DNA from 3 places in the Amycolatopsis sp. NPDC058986 genome. Region 3 is predicted to be linked to each of the others. Evidence: riboswitches for the same ligand, from Rfam matches in the RefSeq annotation. Region 3 holds a riboswitch; each other region holds the start of a gene.
What was found. Region 3 has a riboswitch for S-adenosylmethionine ahead of ACFW0G_RS09455 (methionine ABC transporter ATP-binding protein). Riboswitches for the same ligand answer to the same signal wherever they lie in the genome.

Region 1: linked by a shared signal. The riboswitch ahead of ACFW0G_RS29970 (aminotransferase class V-fold PLP-dependent enzyme) and the one ahead of ACFW0G_RS09455 (methionine ABC transporter ATP-binding protein) in region 3 are both predicted to bind S-adenosylmethionine.
Region 2: linked by a shared signal. The riboswitch ahead of thrC (threonine synthase) and the one ahead of ACFW0G_RS09455 (methionine ABC transporter ATP-binding protein) in region 3 are both predicted to bind S-adenosylmethionine.

What each region holds. Positions count from the first base shown of each region.
Region 1 is NZ_JBHYJW010000040.1:43,063-50,262, forward strand. Features, by position in the region: gene ACFW0G_RS29965 (hypothetical protein) at 1-502, opposite strand, end outside; gene ACFW0G_RS29970 (aminotransferase class V-fold PLP-dependent enzyme) at 579-1,940, opposite strand; SAM riboswitch class IV at 1,980-2,094, opposite strand; gene ACFW0G_RS29975 (M23 family metallopeptidase) at 2,180-2,869, opposite strand; gene ACFW0G_RS29980 (potassium/proton antiporter) at 3,014-4,492, opposite strand; gene ACFW0G_RS29985 (ArsR/SmtB family transcription factor) at 4,600-5,295, opposite strand; gene ACFW0G_RS29990 (penicillin-binding transpeptidase domain-containing protein) at 5,454-7,085, opposite strand.
Region 2 is NZ_JBHYJW010000020.1:38,518-45,717, forward strand. Features, by position in the region: gene ACFW0G_RS19230 (helix-hairpin-helix domain-containing protein) at 275-1,000, shown strand; gene ACFW0G_RS19235 (ComEC/Rec2 family competence protein) at 997-3,396, shown strand; gene thrC (threonine synthase) at 3,404-4,669, opposite strand; SAM riboswitch class I at 4,683-4,817, opposite strand; gene holA (DNA polymerase III subunit delta) at 4,952-5,932, shown strand; gene rpsT (30S ribosomal protein S20) at 6,006-6,266, opposite strand; gene ACFW0G_RS19255 (DMT family transporter) at 6,627-7,200, shown strand, end outside.
Region 3 is NZ_JBHYJW010000007.1:171,768-178,967, forward strand. Features, by position in the region: gene ACFW0G_RS09445 (transglycosylase family protein) at 1-1,263, shown strand, start outside; gene rsmA (16S rRNA (adenine(1518)-N(6)/adenine(1519)-N(6))-dimethyltransferase RsmA) at 1,670-2,566, shown strand; SAM riboswitch class I at 2,682-2,772, shown strand; gene ACFW0G_RS09455 (methionine ABC transporter ATP-binding protein) at 2,990-4,000, shown strand; gene ACFW0G_RS09460 (4-(cytidine 5'-diphospho)-2-C-methyl-D-erythritol kinase) at 4,141-5,106, shown strand; gene ACFW0G_RS09465 (ATP-binding cassette domain-containing protein) at 5,205-7,001, shown strand; gene ACFW0G_RS09470 (fatty acyl-AMP ligase) at 7,055-7,200, shown strand, end outside.

The DNA.
Region 1 (7,200 bases), on a different contig from region 3:
CGATGCCGGGCAGGAGCACCACCGCGGCCAGCACGAACACCGCCGTCACCACCAGCACGAGCACGCTCCGCTCGAACCAGGCGAGCAGGACGAGGCCGAGCGTCGCGATCATCGGGCCCCGCACGTCGGCGTCCAGGCGGAACTGCCAGTATCCGACGAGGTCGAGCAGCGGCACGGCCACCAGCGCGCCGAGCGTGAGCAGTGCGAACCGGCCGGTGCGCGGCGGGCTGCCCGCACGCCGGGCCAGGACGAAGTACCAGATCGCGACGCCGAGGACGGCCGCCGCCAGCACCCACAACCAGCCCGTGCCCGCGCCGGACCAGCCGTAGGGCGCTGAGACGCGCACCGCGACCGCGGTGGACTCGGTCATCGGGTACTCACGCACATTCGCGAAGTAGCCGAAAGATCCATTCGCCCTCGGCATCTCGGCCGCGACCAGGATCAGCTGCGCGAATCCCAGCAGCGCCAAGGGAAACCAGTACCGTGGCCGCGAATTTCCCATCGCGCCACGATAGCGGATCGCCCATGAGCTGAAGGGGACTTTCCGTGCATGGGATGCGACGAAAGTCCCCTTCAGCTCAGGCGCAGAACGGGGGCAGTGCGCGCGGATCGCCGACCGGCGCCCAGCGGCCGTCCTGCTTCGTGTACTCCCAGCGGGCGCCACGGGCGACGATCTGGCGCAGTGCGAGCACGAGCCGGTCGACGTGTTCGGTGGTGCTGCCGAGGCCGAGGCTGACCCGTACCGCCTGCTGCCCCGCTCCCCCGGCGACGCCGATGAGCCGCTTGGTCGCGACGTGCGCGCAGAAGGCGCCGTCGCGGACGCCGATGCCGTACTCGGCCGAAAGGACGGCCGCCAGCCAGCCGGGCTCGAAGCCGTCGACCACGAAGCTCACCGTGCCGACGCGGTCCACCGGCGCGTCGAACAGCCGCAGTTCGGCGCAGCCCGGGATCGCGGCGAGGCCCTTGCGCAGCCGGGCCAGCAGGACCTCCTCGTGTGCGCCGACGGCGTCCCAGTGCGCGGCGAGCTGCTCGCACGCGACGCCGAGGGCATACACGCCAACGGTGTTGGGCGAACCCGCCTCGTGCCGTTCCGGTCCGGCGTTCCAGACGACACCGAGGTCGTCGGCCTCGCCCGTGACTAGCTTGGTCGCGCCGCCACCGGCGAGGTAGGGCTGGGCGGCACGGAGCCAGTCCGCGCGGCCGACGAGCGCACCGGCACCGAACGGCGCGTACAGCTTGTGACCGGACAGCGCGACGTAGTCGACATCCAGTTCCCGCAAGGAAATCCGGCGATGCGGGGCGAGCTGGGCGGCGTCGAGCGCGATCCGGGCGCCGTGGCGGCGGGCCACCGCCGCGATCTCCGCGACGGGCAGCAGCTCACCGGTCACATTGGACGCTCCGGTGACGACCACCAATCGGGGCCCCTGCGGGCATTCCGCGAGCGCTTCGTCCACAGCGGACACCGCGGCGAGCCGGGTGCGCGGGGTGGGGATCCGGCGGACGTTCGGCCCCCTCCACGGCAACAGCGCGGCGTGGTGTTCGGTGTCGAAGACGACGACCGAGGTGTGCCGGGGCAGGCTGCGGGCGAGCAGGTTGAAGGAATCGGTGGTGTTGCGGGTGAACACCACGGTGTCGGTCGAACGCGCGTCGACGAACCGGCGCAGGATGTCGCGTGTGCGCTCGTAAAGCCGCGTCGAGACCTGCGAGGCGAACCCGGCGCCGCGGTGCACGCTCGCGTACCAGGGCAGGAACTCGTCGACCGCGCGGCGCACGGCGTCCAGACAAGGCGCGCTCGCGGCGTGGTCGAGATTCGCGTAGCCGATCTCGCCGCCGGTGACGAGCGGAACGCTCAGCCCGGCACCCGCGACCGCAGGAATTCCTTGCGGCGCAACGGTAACCGTGGTTTCGGTGGTGTTCTGACGATCGACGGCGAGTGTCATCGGGTGCCTCCTCGGCGGTCCGGGGGACCCCCGGCGAGGGGCCCGCGCTTGCCCGCCGCACCTCGCGACAGGCCCGGTCCTCACCCGGGGCACCCCACCGCGGTTGGAGGGTTGCCGGCCAGCAAGCCGGGGCTTAGCGCTGGCACTCATGACCTGACGACGAAGATAGCCGACACCGCGCGCGCCGATCCAGCCCCTTCCGGGTGACTGAGACGGCCGTCACTCTCCGGAATTGCGGTCTACGCCGTCACCCGGAAGCGGCCCGGCAGCCGCGCGACGGACTGGTCGCTCAGGTGCGTCGCGGTCCCCTGGTACTGGCCGGCGCCCGCCGCGAACCGCCATCCGCCCAGCTCCTTGCCGTCGATCGGCTCACCGAGCGCGGCGGCCAGCTCGCCGGAGACCTCGGCGTAGGACAGCCCGCTCCAGTTCCCGCGAGCGCGCCAATCCCTTGCGTCGCCGGAGTTCCCGGACGCCGTCGTGGCGGGCAGCGTCCAGAGCGTGAAGTGAACATGGGCACCGGTGGTGCTGCCGCCGCAGGGCAGAGCATTGCCGGTGGAGCCGAGGACGGCGCCGGGCACGACCCGCTGTCCGTCGGCGACCTGGATGTTCTCCATGTGGTAGTACCCGGTGCGCCAGCCGCCGTCGTGGTCGATGGTCACCCAGTCGCCTTCGGCGCAGTGCTGCAGGTGCACGATCCCGGCCAGCGGGGCGCGGACGGTCTTGTCGGCCGGGCTGAAGTCGATGGCGTTCTTGACGCCGCTGCCGCCGTCGTCGGAGTGGATCCCGGCCGAATACACGAGCTGGCCCGAGGCGAACGGCAGGGCGAAGGCGGGAAACGTGTCCGCGGCGGAGGCCGTGGGGGCCAGGAACAACGCTCCTGCCGTCGTCGCGGCGGCCAGACCGGCCCAGCGTGCGCGCATTTTCAGCATCACCGTGTGTACTCCTTAGCCCGAGAAGCTCACCCATTCGAGGTAGACGATGCGAGCGCACGTTAGCCCGAAAGGATGCGTCAAGGGAACACACGGTGGAGATTTCTACGGAAAACCACCAACCATCGAGGCCGGTTTTGTGAGCTAGCGCCCGGATTCGCCCTTCCAGCGGGCCAGGCGGCCTGCCCGGTCCACGGCCCGCAACCGGCGTTCCGTGGCACTCCGGGCCCGTTCGGTGGTCACCACCAGTAACTGGTCGTGCTCCTGAAGACGGCTGGTCTTCTCGGGCGTGAACCCGGCGCCGTCGCGCACCACGAGGCTGACCGTCGCCCCCACCGGCAGCCGCAGCTCCGAGAGGTACACGCCGTGCAGCCGCGATCCGGCCTGGATGCGGACCTGCAACAGCTCGGCGCCCAGCTCGTCGAGCGGCGCGGAGTCGACCTCGACCTCGTGCGGTTCGGCGTGCCGGGCAAGGCCGAGCACCCGCGCGAGCGGGCTCAGCGTCGCGCCCTGCACCAGGGTCAGCACGATGACCAGCACGAACACCGCGTCGACCAGCCGCTGCGCGCCCGGCACGCCCTGGGACAGCGGGATCATCGCGAGCACGATCGGCACCGCGCCGCGCAGGCCGGCCCACGACAGGAACACCTGTTCCCGCCACGGCACGCGGAACGGGAGCATCGACAGCAGGACGGAGAGCGGACGCGCGAGCAGCAGGACGACGGCGCCCGCCACGAGGCCCGGCACCAGCGTCTCCAGCAGCCTGTTCGGCGAGGCGAACAGGCCGAGCAGCACGAACAGCCCGATCTGGGCGAGCCAGCCGAGGCCTTCGGCGAAGGACAGTGTGTCGGATCGGTGCGGCAGCCGGGAATTGCCCAGCACCAGCCCGGCGACGTACGTCGCGAGCAGGCCGGAAGCGTGCGCCAGCTGACCGCTGGAGAACGCCAGGACGCACACCGACACCGTGGCGAGCGGATACAGACCGGTGGCGGGCAGCGCCGCTCTTCGCAGCGCCAGTGCCCCGAGCCAGCCGAGCAACAGGCCGATCACCAGCCCGGCGGCCAGCTCGTAGACCACCAGCAGCGGCAGCGTCCAGTCCACTGTGGACCCGGTGGCCAGCACGACGACGGCGATGTAGGCGGGCGCGTCGTTGAGGCCGGATTCCAGCTCCAGCATGCCGACCAGCCGCTTGCCGACCCCGGCGTTGCGCAGCACGGAAAACACCGCGGCCGCGTCGGTGGAGGCAAGCACCGAGCCCCACAGCAGCGCGAGCCGCCAGTCGAGGCCGAGCAGCCAGTGCAGCGCGCTGCCGGTGACCGCCACGCTCGCCACGACGGCCAAAGTGGACAGTGCGATTCCAGGCCCCAGCGCGGGTTTCACCGCCTGCCACCGCGTGGTGAGCCCGCCCTCGGTGAGGATCAGGACCAGCGCGGCGATGCCGAGCGACTGCGTCAGCTCGGGATTCTCGAAGCGGACGCCGAACCCGGCTTCGCCCAGCAGGACGCCGATTCCCAGGTACAGCAGGAGCGAGGGCAGCCCGAGCCGGACGGACAGGCGCACGGCCACCACCGAGGCGAGCAGCACGATCCCGCCGACTCCGAGCAGCACGGGAAGCTGATCCATGTCGCCTCCCTTCCCGGTCGCCGTGGGCTCTCAGGATAAGGAGGCGGGGTGCTCACACGATCGTGTACCGACGCCCAGTGACGCTCACCCGGTGTGTTAAAGAAACATCAAAATGCGGGCTCTTCCAGCGTGTCGAGGTCGACACCGAGCGTTGCGAACGGTTCCGCCGCGGCGGGCAGCACCCGCATCGCGCGCGCCTGGTGACCCCGCTCGACCCAGCCCGCCGCCAGCGCTCGCTCCAGCAACGCCGCGGGCGCGCCGCCGCCGAGGTGCTCGCGGCGCTCCGTCCAATCCAGACAGTCGCGCAGCAGCGGCCGCCGCCCACCGTTCGGGAGGTCCACGCCCAGCTCAACCAGCACGTCGTGGCCGCGAGCCGTGAGAGTGAGCCCCGAGCCGACGTCGACCAGCCCGCGCGCGATCATCCCGTCGCGCAGCGCGACGCCGAGCTTCCCTGCCAGGTGGTCGTAGCAGGTGCGGGCGAACCCGAGCTTGCGGACGCGGACCGAGGACCGCAGGCCGGTGACCGGGCGGCGGTCGGCGTGCTGCGCGAGGTGCTCGATCAGCTCGGCCACCCGCGGGTCCGCGATGCGGACGTAGGCGTGCCGTCCCTGTTTCACCCGCGCGACGAACCCGGTTTCCTCCAGCCGGGTGACATGCTCACTCGCCGTCGACACCGCGATCCGCGCGGCCGCGGCCAGCTCGCCGACGGTCCACGCACGGCCGTCCAGCAACGCCAGGCACATCGTCGCCCTGCTCGGGCCGGCGAGCACCGCGGCCACCTCGGCCAGTGCGATGGTCTCCATGTCCTCCACCGTAGAAGCCGGACCGTTCGGCCGTGGCCGAACCGTGGGCCCCGGTGCGAACGAGCTGAAGGACGCTTTCAGTGCGTTGGCCGCACTGAAGGACGCTTTCAGTGCATCGAGCGCACCGAAGGCGTCCTTCAGCACATCCGACCAGCGGATCAGTGGACGGCGTTGAGGAAGGTCGCGGCGAGGGAGACAGCGGGATTCGAGTCGTTCGCGCCCTCCAGCAGGACAGCGAAGGCGACGTCGCCGCGGTAGCCGACGAACCAGCCGTTGGCCTGGCCGTCGGCGCCGAACTCCGCCGTGCCGGTCTTGCCGTGGACCTGCCCCGCCCCGCCCGCCGCCTTTCCGGTGCCGGTGGTGACGACCTCCCGCATCATCGACCGCACCGCGTTCAGCACCCCGGCGGACGGCGGCGAGTACGGCTTGGCGACCGTGGTGTCCAGCCCGTGCCACAGCTTCGGCGTCACGGCCTTGCCCGACGCCGCCGTCGCGGCCATCAGCGCCGCGCCGAACGGGCTGACCTGCACGTCCCCCTGCCCGATGCCGTCCTCGACCAGCCGGTCGTTGCCGGTCGCGGGCACGACCTTCCCGGCCTCGGTCTGCAGGCCGGGGATCTCGAAGTCGGCGTTGAGCCCGTACTGGTCGGCGGCCTTGACGAGCCCGTCCGCGGGCAGCCGCGAGGCCAGCCTGCCGAACGTCGTGTTGCACGAGAACGCGAACGCCTGGTGCAGCGGGACCGTGCCCTTGTCGAAGTGGTTCTCGTTGGGGATCGTCCGGGTCCCGATCTGGTCGCTACCCGGGCACGGCAACGCCGTATCGGCCGTCGCGAGGCCCTGTTCGAGCGCGGCGGTGGCCGTCACGATCTTGAAGGTCGACCCCGGCGCGTACAGCCCGCTGAACGCCTTCGGCTCGGTGCCCGCCGCCGCGTTCTGCGCCACCGCGAGGATGTCACCGGTGGACGGCTGGAGCACGACCATGATCGCCCTGCCCCGGTAACCGTCCACAGCGGACTGTGCGGCGTTCTGCGTCGCGACGCTCAGCGACGCGGTGAGCGGCTTGCCCTCACCGTCCTCGTCCTGGCCGTACAGCGTTTCGAGGTTCTTTCCCGACGCGTCGACCCGCTGGACGGCGAACCCGTCCGACTTCGCCGTCGTGGCCTGCGCGGCGAACACACTCTGCAGCAGCGGCGCCGGGTTTCCCTCCGCGGGCTTGTTCCCCGCCTGCCCCGCCATCACCAGCGGCTTGCCGTCCCGGTCGACCACCGCGGGCCGATCCACGGGAGCGGTCGCGGCGACGAGCCGCTGCCCCGGCTCCAGCTTCGGGTGCAGCAACGCGGGGACCCAGTGCAGCCGCCAGCCCTGCGCGGCCTTCGTCAGCTCGAACGGGACGTCGTAGGTCCAGGTCTTCCCCGGCCGCAGTGTCCACGTCATGGCGAACGTGCCGCTGGTCTTCGCCGCACCGGCAGGTGTCGGATCGAGCCTGCTCAACGTCGCCGTGGTCTTGGTCGGCATCAGCGCGTTGCGCGCGTCCCGCAATGCGACCGCGGCCGCCGCGGGATCGTCGGTCAGCGCGCCCGCGGCGTCGGGATTGGCCTCGGCGAGGTCCTGCAGGTACTCCGTCACCAACCCCGTCGGATCCACCGCCACCGGACCCGGCTTCCCCGCCGGCGCCGCGTCGCTCGCCGGCGCTTCGTTCCCACTGGTCAAGACCACTACCGCGGCCGTGACGATCGCGACCACCCCGACCGCGCCGCCGATCAGCACTCCCCGTTTTCTGGCAGGACCCACTTTCCACCCCTCCCCTTTGCGCGCGACCCCCGCGCACGATCGCCCAGCCTGCCCATGGTTGACCAACAGGTCACGATTCCTGGTGGGAAAGCGACCTACCCGAATCCTTTTCGTG
Region 2 (7,200 bases), on a different contig from region 3:
GGGACGCCCTTGTCGCAACCAGCCCCGCGACCCATCACGAGCACCGCGGATCCCGGTGCAGCCCACCGTAGACGCCTCCCAGCGCGCTCCTCCGCGACGGACACCGCCGCACCGAGCCCGAGCAGATGGGTAACCCGCCAGCATCGCATCCGGGTACGACGGAAACCGGTCGAATCCGGCCGTGCCCGGGCGATCTGTCCACAAGACCCCACTTGTCCACAGCCGCGCCGATTTCCCCTGCCGGACGGCTTCCGGCTGTCCTAACGTCGATCGTGTGTTCGACCCCGCCGCCCGGGACCCGGGCTCCTCCGTCAACGCCAGGCTCGCGTGGCTGGCCGATCAGCTGTCCCCGGACGCCCCTGCGATGGGCGCCGGTGGGCGGCTGGTCCGGCGCTGGCTGCCCGCGGGGCTGGCGGGTGGCTCGGCGGGCAAACGCCGGCTCGTGCTCGGCGCTGTCCTCCTCGGTGTCGTCTTGCTGGTGGTCGGCGCGGTGGCGCTCTTCGGCGGCAGGCCTGCCGCGGAGAGCCCGCCGGGGCTGCCGAGCGCGAAACCGGTCGCCGAGCAGCCCCAGCAGCCGAAGACCGGTCTCGTGATCAGCGTGATCGGCCGGGTTCGGTCGCCGGGGCTGATCACCCTGCCCGCGGGCGCACGCGTCGCGGACGCGCTCCGTGCCGCCGGTGGCCCGGAACCCGGCACCGATCCGAGCGCGCTGAACCTGGCCCGGCGGCTGACCGACGGAGAACAGCTCGCGGTCGGTGTCCCGGCGCCGGCGGCGGCCGGGCCCGGCGGAGCGGGCGCGCCACCGGGCAAGGTCGATCTCAACGCGGCCACGGCCGATCAGCTCGACACCCTGCCGGGTGTCGGCGCCGTGATGGCCCGCCGGATCGTCGAATGGCGTACCCGGCACGGCGGGTTCGCCAGCGTCGAGCAACTTCGCGACGTCGAAGGCATTGGCGAAGCGAAGTTCTCGAAAATCCGGGAGCAGGTGAGCGTCGGATGAGCGCGGGGCTTGGCACACCGGAGACGCGGCGGCCGCCGCCATGGTGGCGTGCGCAGGATCCCCGGCTCGTCCCGGCCGCGCTGGCGGTGTGGGGCGTGACGCTGGCGGCGCTGCTCGGCACGTGGTGGGTGGCCGTGGCAGGGGGAGCGGTCACCGCGATCGCCGGCGCGGTGGTGTTCTGGCGCCGCCCGTCCTGGCGAGCGGCGGCGGGTGCGTTGCTACTGCTCGGGTTGGCGCTCGCGGGTCCCACTGCGATGCGTGTCCGCGACGCGGAACAGGATCCGTTGCGCGCGGCCGCCGTCCATGGGGCTCCGGCCGTGCTGCGGGTGGTGGTCACCGAACGGCCGAAACCGGTCCGCTCGGCCGGGTATGCCGATCGTCAGGCCGGTGCCCGGTCGGTCGTGCTCCCCGCCGAGGTGACCGCCGCGGAGGTCGCGGGGCGGCGCGCCGAGAGCACCGGCCGTGTCTTGCTGCTCGCCCCGATCACGCCATGGTCGGGCCTGTTGCCCGGTCAGGCCGTGACGGTCTCCGGGCAACTCGGGCCCGCGCGTGGCGCGGAACTGATTGTTGCGGTGCTGTCGGTGCGTGGTCCGCCCAGCGATGTCGGTACCGCGCCGTGGTGGCAGCGGGCGGCCGAGTCCTTGCGCGCCGGTCTGCACCGGCTGTGCGCGAGTCTCCCGGAAGAACCCGCCGGTCTCCTGCCCGGTCTGGTCGTCGGGGACACGAGCGCGTTGCCGCCCCGAGTCGAGCACGAGTTCGTCTCCTCGGGGATGTCCCACCTCACGGCCGTCAGCGGTGGGAACCTCGCGATCGTCTGCGGCGCGGTGCTGCTCCTGCTGCGCGTGCTGCGGATCGGGCCACGTGCCTCGGCGATCGCGGCCGGGCTGTGCCTGGTCGGATTCCTCGTGCTCGCGGGGCCGGAGCCGAGCGTGCTCCGGGCCGGGGTCATGGGCGCGGTCGGCCTGCTGGCACTGGCGCTGGGCAGACAGGGCTCGGCCTTGCCCGCGCTGGCCTTTTCGGTCTGCGCGCTGGTGATCTGGGATCCGGCGATGGCCGTCGACTTCGGCTTCGCGCTCTCGGTGCTGGCCACGGCCGGGCTGGTTCTGCTGGCGCCGCGGTGGGCGGACGCGATGGTGCGCCGGGGCGTTCCGGCGGGCTACGCCGAGGGGCTGGCCATCCCGCTCGCGGCGTTCGTGGTCACCGCGCCGGTGCTGGCGGGCATGGCGGGTTCGGTGAGTGTGGTGTCGGTGCTGACCAACGTGCTCGCGGCGCCGGTGGTGGCACCGGCCACCGTGTTCGGGGTACTGGCCACCGTCGTGGGGCCGTGGTGGCCCGGCGCCGGGAACGTGCTGGTCCACCTGGCCGATCCGGAGGCGCGGTGGCTGATTCTCGTGGCGCGGCACGGCGCGCGGGCACCCGGCGCGGTCTTGGACTGGCCCGGCGGCTGGTGGGGCGGTCTGCTCGCGGCGGCGCTGCTCGCCGTCCTGGTGGTGGCGTTGCGGCTGCGCCGGATCCGGGTACTGGTGACGGTGCTGCTCGCCGTGGTGCTGCTGGTGTTCGTTCCGGTCCGGGTGTTCGCCCCGGCCTGGCCACCGGACTCGTGGGCGATGGTCGAATGCGATGTGGGCCAGGGTGACGCGCTGGTGCTGGCGACGGCCGAGCGCGGCCGGGCGGTGGTCGTCGACACCGGGCCCGAACCCGGCCCGGTCGACGAATGCCTGCGACGGCTCGACATCGACCGCGTGCCACTGATCGTGCTGAGTCACCTCCACGCCGATCATCTGGGCGGGCTGGTGTCGGTGTTCGAGGGCAGAACGGTGGGCGCGGTGGCGGTCGGGCCGGGCAGGGCGCCGGGCTGGGCCTGGCGGCAGGTCGCGGAGGAAGCCGGACGCCATGGCGTGCCCCTCCTCGAACTGAGCGTCGGGCAGCGGCTGGAGTGGCCGGGGCTGTCCCTCGACGTGCTCGGGCCGCGATACGTTCCGGCGCGCTCGGCCACCGAGCAGGACGGGACGATGGTCAACAACAGTTCGGTCGTGCTGCGCGCGGGAACGCCTGCCGGGCGCGTGCTCCTGACCGGTGACGTGGAACTGGCGGCGCAGGCCGATTTGCTGGCAGGGGGAGCGGATCTGCGGTCCGAGGTCTTGAAGGTCCCGCACCACGGGTCACGGTATTCGCTGCCGGACTTCCTCACGGCCGTCGCGCCCCGCGTCGCGATGGCCAGTGTGGGCGCGGGAAACCGCTACGGCCATCCCAGCAAGTCCACTGTGGACGCTCTGATCGCGTTGGGGGCGTTGGTGACCCGCACCGACCTCGACGGGGACACCGCGGTGCTCCCGGACGGTGGCGGTCCGGCGGTCTCCCGCCGGGGCGAGCCGCGTGGCCCGCCCCGGCGGTGAACCGGCGTCAGTAGCCGAGGGCCTCGCGCACGGCGGCGGCCGACGGTGCGACGGTCGCCTTGGGGCCGACGTGGTCCTCGACGGCGTCGAGCGTCTTGAGGCCGTCGCCGGTGATCAGCAGGACGGTCTCGGCGTCCGGGTCGAGCTTGCCGGTCTCGATGAGCTTCTTCGCCGTGGCGACGGTGACCCCGCCCGCCGTCTCGGTGAAGATGCCTTCGGTACGGGCCAGCAGCCGGATGCCCTCGACGACCTCTTCGTCGCTCACGTCCTCGATCGCGCCGTTGGTGCGGTTGACGACGTCGAGCACGTACGGGCCGTCGGCCGGGTTGCCGATCGCCAGCGAGCGCGCGATGGTGTCCGGCTTGACCGGCTGGACGACGTCGTGCCCGGCGCGGAACGCGGCCGACACGGGCGAGCAGCCGGTGGCCTGGGCGCCGAACACCTTGTACGGGCTGGCTTCCACCAGTCCGAGCTGGCCGAGCTCGCGGAAGCCCTTGTCCACTTTGGTCAGCTGGGAGCCGGAGGCGATCGGCACGACGATCTGCTCGGGCAGCCGCCAGCCGAGCTGCTCGGCGACCTCGAAGGCCAGCGTCTTCGAGCCCTCCGAGTAGTACGGGCGGACGTTGACGTTCACGAACGCCCAGCTCTCGTGCTCGGCGGCGAGTTCGGTGGCGAGGCGGTTGACGTCGTCGTAGTTGCCGTCGACGGCGATCAGCGCGCCGTCGTACACCGCGGTCGTGAGGATCTTGGCGCGTTCCAGCGTCTTCGGGATCAGCACGACCGACTGCCAGCCCGCCCGGGCGGCCGCGGCGGCGACGGCGTTGGCGAGGTTGCCGGTCGAGGGACAGCACAGCACCTCGAACCCGAACTCGCGGGCGGCCGCCAGCGCGACGGCGACGACCCGGTCCTTGAAGGAGTGCGTCGGGTTGCCGGTGTCGTCCTTGACCCAGATCCGCTTGACCCCCAGCGCTTTCGCCAGCCGGTCGGCCCGGACCAGCCGGGTGCAGCCTGGCTCGGTGTTGGGGATCTCCTCGACGTTGGAGGGAACCGGAAGGAGTTTCTTGTAGCGCCAGATGTTCTTCGGGCCGGCTTCGATGTCCTCGCGCCGGACCCGGCCGAAGTCGTAGGCGACCTCGAGCGGCGAGAAGTCTTCGGCGGAGACGAATTCGGGAGCGAGCGGCTGCCGGTGACCCTCTTCCTTCGACACCAGTTCGACGGCCGGGCCCAGGTCCGGGGTCTTGGTGGTGGAGGTCGTGCCGAGGGTTGCGGTCATCGCGAGGTTCCTTTCCTCATCTGTCCCGCCGAGGCGGGCCGGAATTGGCACCGTGTTCGTCAGCTATCCCGCGATCGCGGGATGACAGGCTTTGACGCCGGTTGCCGGGGCTTCGTCGGGCCGTTCCCTCTGCCCCTCTGGATGAGCGGTATTCGGTTGTCGGCGCGCCGCTGGGCGCTGCCTCGGAACACACCGTACGGCATCCTGATCGGCTCGTGCCACGGTGGGCGCGCCGGTGTCACCGGAGCGGGCGTGTCGCCGGGCGGGTGAGAGGATCGGGGGGTGACCGCGCAAGCCACCGCCACCGCACCGCTGCATCTCGTACTCGGTGAGGAAGAACTGCTCATCGAACGGGCTGTCCGCGCCGCCCTGGACGCCGCCAAGGCGGCCGATCCGACCGCGGACATGACCAGGATGCGGGTGTCCGAACTCACAACGCCCGAACTCGCCGAACTGGTGAGCCCCTCGCTGTTCAGCGAGGGCCGGGTGATCGTCCTCGAGGCGGCGCAGGACATCTCGCAGGAGCTGTCCGACGCCGTGCTGTCCTACCTCAAGGCGCCCGCCGACGGGATCGTGCTGGTCGTCGTGCACACCGGGGGCGGCAGGAGCAAGGCGGCGAAGGCGCTGCCCGCCGCGCTGCGCAAGGCCGGGGCCCAGATCACCGAGTGTCCCAAGCTGACGAAGGCCGCCGACCGGGAGTCGTTCGTCCGCAACGAGGTCCGCCGGGCGGGCGGCAAGATCGACGGCGCCGGGGTGCTCGCGCTGATCGACGCCGTGGGCTCGGACCTGCGGGAGCTGTCGTCGGCGGCGACGCAGCTCGTCGCGGACTCCGGCGGCGTCGTCGACGAGCAGGCCGTGCGCCGGTACCACCGGGGCCGCGCGGACGTGACGGGCTTCGCGGTCGCGGAGAAGGCCGTGGCGGGGGACAGGGCGGCCGCGCTGGAGCAGTTGCGCTGGGCGATGCAGCTGGGGGTGCCGCACGTGCTCGTCGCCGACGCGCTCGCCGATGCCGTCCGCACCATCGCCAGGGTCTCCGCGGCCGGACGGGGCAACCCGAACCAGATGGCAGGGGAACTCGGCATGCCGCCGTGGAAGGTGCGCAAGGCGCAGGGCCAGTCACGCGGCTGGAACCAGGACGGTCTCGCCGCCGCGATGCGGGTCGTCGCTCGGCTCAACTCCGAGGTCAAGGGTGCCGCGGCGAGCCCGGACTATGCACTGGAGCGAGCTGTGAACGAGGTCGTCGCCGCCAAGGGCGACCACTGAGGCCGGCCGCTGAGGAGAAGGACACGCGGAAGGCCCCGGCGACCGAGGTCGCCGGGGCCTTTCGGAGAACGGCTCAGATGCTGTTCGCGCGCTTGGCCATCGCGGACTTCTTGTTCGCGGCCTGGTTGGCGTGGATGACGCCCTTGGTGACCGCCTTGTCCAGCTTCTTGGCGGCCTCGCGCTGCAGCTCGACGGCCTTGGCCTTGTCCCCGGACTCGGCGGCCTCGCGGAACTTGCGGATCGCGGTCTTCACCGAGGACCGGATCGCCTGGTTGCGCTGACGCGCCTTCTCGTTGGTGGTGATGCGCTTGATCTGCGACTTGATGTTGGCCATGGTGGCGCTCCTGTCGTGTACTCGGTGAGTTCGCTGCCGCGTCGCTGTGGCCCCGGCCACCCTCACGGGCGCCCGGGTTTCCTCCCTGACGGAATGCCGCACGACAACGAACGGAAAGCCTAACAGCCTGCTCCGGCGGCCTCGCGAGGGCCTCGACGTGATCGCTTACGCGTACTACGGTGGGTGGAGTCAGTGCCTAGGGTTCCGCCAGCGGCCCGCACCTGCGGGAGAGACAACAAGGGCCGGTGGGGCAGGTCCGAGCGGCACCATCGGCGGCTCAGGAGCCCGCCGTTCATCTGACGGGACAAAAGCCTGGAGGACCTGGGGTTTTCGCGTGCGCGAAAACCTCGAAAGGGTCCGATGAACGCCACCGCTCTGTCCCTCGTCCTCGTCGCCGCCGTCGTGCACGCCGTGTGGAACCTCGCCGCCAAGCGGGTCGGCTACGGCGGTGCCCGCTTCGTGTTCCTCTACTACACCGTTTCGGCCGTCGCGCTCCTCCCGGTCACGATCGTCGTCCTCGCCGTGGAAAACGAACGTCCACAGTGGACTTGGCTGCTGGCCGCGGCGGTGACCGCGCTGCTGCACGTCGGATACGGCGTGGTGCTGCAACGGGGTTACGTCGTCGGCGATCTTTCGGTGGTCTACCCGCTCGCGCGGGGTACCGGCCCGCTGCTCTCGGTCATCGCGGCGGTCGTGCTGTTCGGTGAGCACCCCGGCTGGCTCGGGCTGGCCGGCGCCTTCCTGGTGATCGTCGGCGTGCTGGTGATCAGCACCGGGCGCCGGGACGGGGAGACCGATCCGCGGGCCCGCCGGGCAGGGATCGGCTACGGCCTGCTCACCGGCGCGTTCATCGCGGGCTACACGCTGTGGGACGCGCACGCGGTGACCGGTCTCGCCGTCCCGCCGATCGTCTACTTCGCGGTCGGCTCGGTCA
Region 3 (7,200 bases):
TCCGAGATCGACGTGGACGTCGACGAGCTGATCGAGCTCATCAACGCCGAGACCACGATGCTCCCGCCCATCGTCCTGCCGGACGAGGTGGCCGAGGACCGGGTCGGCAAAGAAGCGGGGAAGGCCGCGGTCAAGGTCGACGACGGCCTGCGCGAGGCCACCCGCACCTGGAAGAAGCGTTTCCTCAAGGGCGCCGTGCTCGGCGTCCTGCTCAGCGTCGCCGGTGGTGGCGCCGCCGCGCTCGCGGCGAACAAGAGCGTCACCGTCGACGTCGACGGCCAGCAGCGCACCGTGCACAGCTTCGGCGGCACCGTCGGCGAGGTGCTCGAGGACGCGGGCCTGTCGGTCGGCGCGCACGACTCGCTCTCGCCCTCCCCGCAGGCCGCGGTCGGCGACGGCGGCGTCATCAAGCTCGAGCGCGGCCGCCAGCTCAAGCTGGTCGTGGACGGCGCCGAGCGGTCCTCCTGGGTCCGCGCGACCACCTTCGGCGAGGCGCTCACCCAGCTCGGCATGACCGACGTCGTCAAGCCCGGTGCCTGGACGTCGATGCCGCAGAGCGGTGAGCTGCCGCTGGAAGGCGCGACCGTCCAGGTCAAGACCCTCAAGAACATCACGCTCTACGACGGCGCGAACGAGCCGAAGAAGCTCACCAGCAACGCCGTCACCACCAAGGAACTCCTTGGTGAGCTGAAGATGCCGCTCGGCCCGGACGACGCGGTCGAGGGCGGCCTCGACGTCAAGCTGACCGACGGTGCCGAGGTCCACGTCAGCCGCACCGGCGTCACGATGGTCAACCAGAAGGAGGCCATCGACCCGCCGGAGCAGAAGGTCGACGACCCGACGCTGGAGAAGGGCAAGACCCAGGTCGAGGACCCGGGCACCCCCGGCGAGAAGATGGTGACCTACAAGGTCACCAAGAAGAACGGCGCGGAAGTCTCTCGCGAGCAGGTCTCCGAGCAGATCACCACCCAGCCCAAGCCGAAGATCACCCGCGTCGGCACCAAGAAGCCGGCGCAGCCCGCCATCGGTGACACCTCGGTGTGGGACCGCATCGCCCAGTGCGAGTCGACCGGCAACTGGCACATCAACACCGGCAACGGGTACTACGGCGGTCTGCAGTTCGACAAGCAGACCTGGGACGCCTACGGCGGCCAGCAATACGCGTCCTACCCGCACCAGGCGTCGCGCGAGCAGCAGATCGCGGTGGCCGAGAAGGTCCGCGACGCGCGTGGCGGATACAGCGCCTGGGGCTGCAAGCCCTGATCCTGTTCTTTCCGCGAGGCCCCCGGCGCGTTGCGCCGGGGGCCTTCGCTTTGCCGGTTCGGTGGTCCGTGCCCCGTTCTCGAGGTGCCCGAACGCCCCAATGTGGCATTGGCTGCGTTCAACGCACCGAACGCCACATTGGGGCGCATCCGGGCCGGGCTGTGCGGAGCCGAGGTTGTGCCGGGAGAAGTGGAATCGGTGACATCGCGGCGTCATATGTCACGTCAGCTGTGACGAAGTGACGCTCGCCGCACCAGTGGTCGCGAGCGGTCGTGTGCGGGGGCGGCCGCAACCGAGGGACGCCCTTGGTGCGTTCAATGCACCGGGGGCGTCCCTCGGTGCGGCCAACGCACCGAAGGCGTCCCTCGGCACGCCCCCGGCCACCGGCGCTGGGTACGATCTGCCGGTGGTGGAACTGCTTGGCCCTGCCGAGATCAGGGGGCTCGCGGCCGAGCTGGACGTGCGGCCGACGAAGAAGCTCGGCCAGAACTTCGTGCACGATCCGAACACCGTCCGGCGCATCGTCGAACTCGCCGGGGTCGGGGCGGGGGACGTCGTCCTCGAGGTCGGGCCCGGGCTCGGCTCGCTGACCCTCGGTCTGCTCGGTGCCGGTGCCGAGGTGATCGCCGTCGAGATCGATCCGGTGCTCGCCGGGCGGCTGCCCGCGACGGTCGCCGAGCGCGGCCCGGAGGCCGCCGGGCGGCTCACCGTCGTCGGCGCCGACGCGCTCCGCGTCAAGGCCGCGGACCTGCCCGCCGAGCCGGTCGCGCTCGTCGCGAACCTCCCCTACAACGTCGCGGTGCCCGTCGTGCTGCACCTGCTCGCCGAGCTGCCGTCGCTGGCGCGCGGGCTCGTCATGGTGCAGACCGAGGTCGCCGACCGGATGGCCGCGGGGCCCGGCAGCCGCATCTACGGCGTGCCCAGCGTCAAGCTCGCGTGGTACGGCAGTGCCCGCAAAGTAGCCGCTGTTCCGCGAGCCGTGTTCTGGCCGGTGCCGAACGTGGATTCCGCGCTGGTTTCCTTCGAACGTGCGGAATCCTCCTTCGAAAATGCGAAATCCGGCGCCGAAGAGTCCACTGTGGATAAGGAAACCTTGTTCGGTGTCGTGGACGCGGCGTTTGCACAGCGGCGGAAAACGCTGCGCGCGGCGCTGGCGGGCTGGGCGGGCTCCGCGGACCGGGCGGGTGCGTTGCTCGTCGCCGCGGGGATCGATCCCAAGACGCGGGGCGAACAGCTCGACGTCGGGGACTTCGCGCGTATCGTCGCGGCAGCGGAGCGCGAGCCCCGCCCGTCCGGTGCGTGACGGCGTTATCGCGGCTTGCTGAAGTCCGGGCCGATCCCGAGGTCTGGGCGCGGCCAGTCGTGTGATCTGTGCCTATGGGCTTGCGTTCAATCCCTGGGATCGGTTTTACTCGAAGCGTCCATCCCGAGCGACTGAGAGACCTGGCTCGCCGAAGTCGCAGCAACCACCCTCCCCGGGGCAGGTGCTACCGCCAGGACCGATGGAGGCCACGTCCATGAAGAGGGTTGCCCGCCCGCTCCTGCTCACCAGGCGGCGTGTAGTCGATGAAGGTCGCCGCACGGTCTGTGCGTGTCGACGCTCCACCGTTCTCGCCTGAGTTCTGCCGCCTGAATCTCATTTCGTGAGCACCGTCCATTTCGGACGGTCAACTGGTGAACGGTCGCGCGCGCCTGGGGGTGCTGCGCCCTGCTTCTGGAGCCTTTCGTGATCACTGTCGAAAACCTGACCAAGTCCTTTCCCCACAACGGAAATCCGGTCGTCGCGCTACGGGACGTGAGCGTCGACGTGCAGGCCGGGTCCCTCTTCGGCGTCGTCGGCCCGGCCGGCTCGGGCAAGTCCACGCTCGCCCGCTGCATCGCGCTGCAGGAGCGTCCCGACCGCGGCGTGGTCCGGCTCGACGGCCTCAACACCGGCACGCTCGACGGCAGGCGGCTGCGCGAGATCCGGCGTCAGCTCGGCGTGGTCGGCACCAAGCCGGAGCTGATCGCCGAGCGGACCATCGCCGGCAACATCGCCACCCCGCTGGAGCAGCTGGGCGTCGACGGCCCGCAGCGCCGCAGCCGCGTGGGCACGCTGCTCGACCTGGTCGGGCTCACCCCGCGCGCGGCCCAGCGCCCGGCCGAGCTGACCGAGGGCCAGCTGCGCCGCGTCGCCGTCGCGAAAGCGCTCGCGGCGAGCCCGTCCGTCCTGCTGGCCGACGACCCGACCGCGGGCGTCGACAGCGACGAGGCCGGGGCCGTGCTGACCGTCCTCGACCGCGCCAGGGCCGAACTGGGCGTCACCATCGTGGTCACCACCCCGGACGCGACCGTGGTGCGGCGCGTGTGCGACGACGTCGCCGTGCTGGAGGACGGCGCCGTCCTCGAACGCGGCACCGTGCTGGACCTGATCTCCGACCCGGCCAGCCGCACCGCGCAGACGCTGCTGCCCGCGATCGAGACCACTCGCACGCAGGCCGCGCGCTACGACCGCTCGGTCGACGTCGTCCTGATCGGCTTCGCGTCGGTCGGTGCCCTGCTGCCCGAGGCGGCGAGCCGCTTCGACGTCGAACTCGCCACCATCGGCGGCGGACTCACCCGCATCGGGGACACCCCGGTGGGCCGGTTCCGGCTCGGCGTCCGCGGTGAGCGGTCGGACGCGGCGCTGGCCTGGATCGCCGAGCGCGGCGGCCGGGTCACGCACACAACGCGGGGTCCGCAGGGCGTCGCCGCCTGATCCACCGGCATCACGAAGGTCCGCCGGGCCTCCTGGAGTTCCGCCAGGAGGCCCGGCGGACCTTTTCGTTACGGGGCGCAGACCGTGTCGTGCGTTCTCCTTCCGCGAGCGTTCCCGGCGAGGCCACGTAGGCTTGGCATGTGCTCGCCGTTGTACCGCCCCCAGTGACCGTTCGCGTTCCCGCGAAGGTCAACCTGCACCTTTCGGTCTCCGACCTGCGCGAGGACGGCTACCACGAGCTGGTCACCGTCTTCCAGGCGCTGTCGCTGACCGACGAGGTGACCGTCATGGCCACCGAAGAGCCGGGTATCGAGGTCTACGGCGAGGGTGAGGGCTCGGTGCCCACCGGCGCCAGCAACCTCGCCTGGCGCGCGGCCCAGGCCCTGGCGGCGCACGTCGGGAAGCCGGGGGCCGAGGCGAAGGTCCGCATCGTGCTCCGCAAGGGCATCCCGGTCGCGGGCGGGATGGCAGGGGGCAGCGCGGACGCGGCGGCCACCCTCGTCGGGCTGGCGTCGCTGTGGAAACTGGACATCACCCGCGACGAGCTGGCCGAGATCGCGGCCAAGCTCGGCAGCGACGTCCCGTTCGCGCTCTACGGCGGCACCGCGCTGGGCACCGGCCGCGGCGAGCAGCTCGTGCCGGTGCTGGCGCGGCACACGTTCCACTGGGTGCTGGCCTTCGACCAGCGCGGCCTGTCGACGCCGCGGGTGTTCGGCGAGCTGGACCGGCTCCGTGCCGAGGGCAAGCCGCCGCGCATCGGCTCGCACACGCCGGTGGTCGAGGCACTGGCCTCGGGCGATCCACGGCAGCTCGCGCTGCTGCTCGGCAACGACCTCCAGGCGGCCGCGGTGTCCCTGCGGCCGGGACTGCGGCGGACGCTGCGGGCCGGGGTCAACGCCGGCGCGCTCGCGGGCACGGTGTCCGGTTCGGGGCCGACGTGCGCGTTCCTGTGTGCCGACGCGCAGTCCGCGGTCGAGGTCGCGGCCGAGCTGTCCGGTGCCGGGGTGTGCCGCACGGTCCGGGTCGCGCACGGCCCGGTGCCCGGTGCGCGGCTGGTCGGCGGGGACGACGCCCCGCGGCCCGCGCCGCCGAGAGTGCACGCGTAAGACATACCTGGGTGTCCGGAGTGGACGTCCTTTGTGGATAGCGACGGCGCCTGCCGTCGGACGAGATTTTCGCGTAGTGGAAAGGATCGGCTGATCGGATGGCCAACCTGGTCAACCTGGAGTCGGTGAGCAAGTCCTACGGGGTGCGCCCGCTGCTGGACGGGGTTTCCCTCGGTGTGGCCGAAGGGCAGCGCATCGGTGTCGTCGGCCTCAACGGGGGTGGCAAGACGACGCTGCTGGAGGTCCTCGCCGGGATCAGCGAGCCGGATTCCGGGCGGGTGAGCCAGGTCCGGGGCCTGCGGATGGCCGTGGTGACCCAGCGGACCGAACTTCCCGAGGGGAGCAGCGTCGGTGACGTCGTGCTCGCCCGCTACGGCGCCGAGCACGAATGGGCCGCCGACGCCCGCGTACGCTCCATTGTGGACGGTCTGGGGATCACCGCGATCGGGCTGGACACCCCGACCGCGAACCTCTCCGGTGGCGAACGCCGCCGCGTGTCGCTCGCGGCTGCGCTGACCGGCGAACTCGACCTCGTCGTGCTCGACGAGCCGACCAACCACCTCGACGTCGAAGGTGTGCGCTGGCTCGCCGATCACCTGCTGTCCCGCCGGATCGCGGTGGTCGTCGTGACCCACGACCGGTGGTTCCTCGACACCGTCGCCACGCTCACCTGGGAAGTCGCGGGTGGCCGCGTCGAGCAGTACGAAGGCGGTTACGCGGACTGGGTGTTCGCTCGCGCGGAGCGCGCGCGGCTGGCGGCGACGGCCGAGGAGAAGCGGAAGAACCTGGCACGCAAGGAACTCGCGTGGCTCCAGCGCGGTGCGAAGGCGCGGACGTCGAAGCCGCGGTATCGCATCGAAGCGGCCGAGGCGCTGATCTCCGACGTCCCGGAGCCGCGGGATTCGGTGGAACTGCTGGCCTTCGCCAAGCGCAGGCTCGGGAAAACCGTGCTGGAACTGGAAGACGTCACGCTCGGGGTCGGCGATCGGACGCTGCTGGACCACGTGACCTGGCGCGTCGGCCCCGGCGACCGCATCGGTCTCGTCGGTGTCAACGGCTCCGGGAAGACGACGCTGCTGAAGCTGCTCGGCGGCGACGTCGAACCGGAGACCGGCCGCCGGGTCGAAGGGAAGACCGTCCGGCTGGCGCATCTGCGGCAGGAACTCGACGACCTGCCCGGTGACCTGCGGGTGCTCCAGGCGATCGAACAGGTCGCGAGCCGGGTCGTGTTCGGCAAGCAGGAGATGTCGGCCTCGCAGCTGGGGGAGAAGCTCGGCTTCCCGGCCGCCCGGCAGTGGACGCCGGTCGAGGATCTCTCCGGCGGGGAACGGCGGCGGCTGCAGCTGTGCCGGCTGCTGATGGCCGAGCCGAACGTGCTGCTGCTGGACGAGCCGACCAACGACCTCGACATCGACACCCTGCAGCAGCTGGAGGATCTGCTCGACTCGTGGCCGGGCACGATGGTCGTCGTCTCGCACGACCGGTACCTGGTCGAGCGCGTCTGCGACACCACGGTCGCGTTGTTCGGCGACGGCAAGGTGACGCATCTGCCCGGCGGCATCGACGAGTACCTCACCCGGCGGGAGTCCGGCCGTGAAGGTCTCCTTACCGGCGCTGGACGCCGGGAAGGGGGCCTTCACGGCACGGCGGCGGAGGAGAAGGCGGCCGCGAAGAAGAGCGCGGCCGAGGTGCGGGCGGCGCAGAAGGAGCTGGGGCGGCTCGAACGGAAGCTGGATCAGCTGCACGGCAAGGAGGAGAAGATCCTCGCGGTGCTCCTGGAGGCGGCGACCGACCCGGCGCGGCTGATGGAACTGAACACCGAGCTGAAGGCCGTGCAGGCGGAGATCGGCGACGTCGAGGCCCGCTGGCTGGAGACGTCCGAAACGCTCGAATAGCGGATTGCCGGTTGGCGGGCGGGTCGTGACGGGCAGACAGTAATCTGCTCGGCATGAGTCGGTTCGTGGACACGCTTGTCGCCACCGCGGCGGGGCGCGGTCAGCAGCGCGGGATGGTCACCGGGGAGCCCAAGGAGCCCGTCCGGCGGACCTGGGCGGACATCCACCGGCAGGCGCTGAAGGTCGCCGGTGGGCTGGT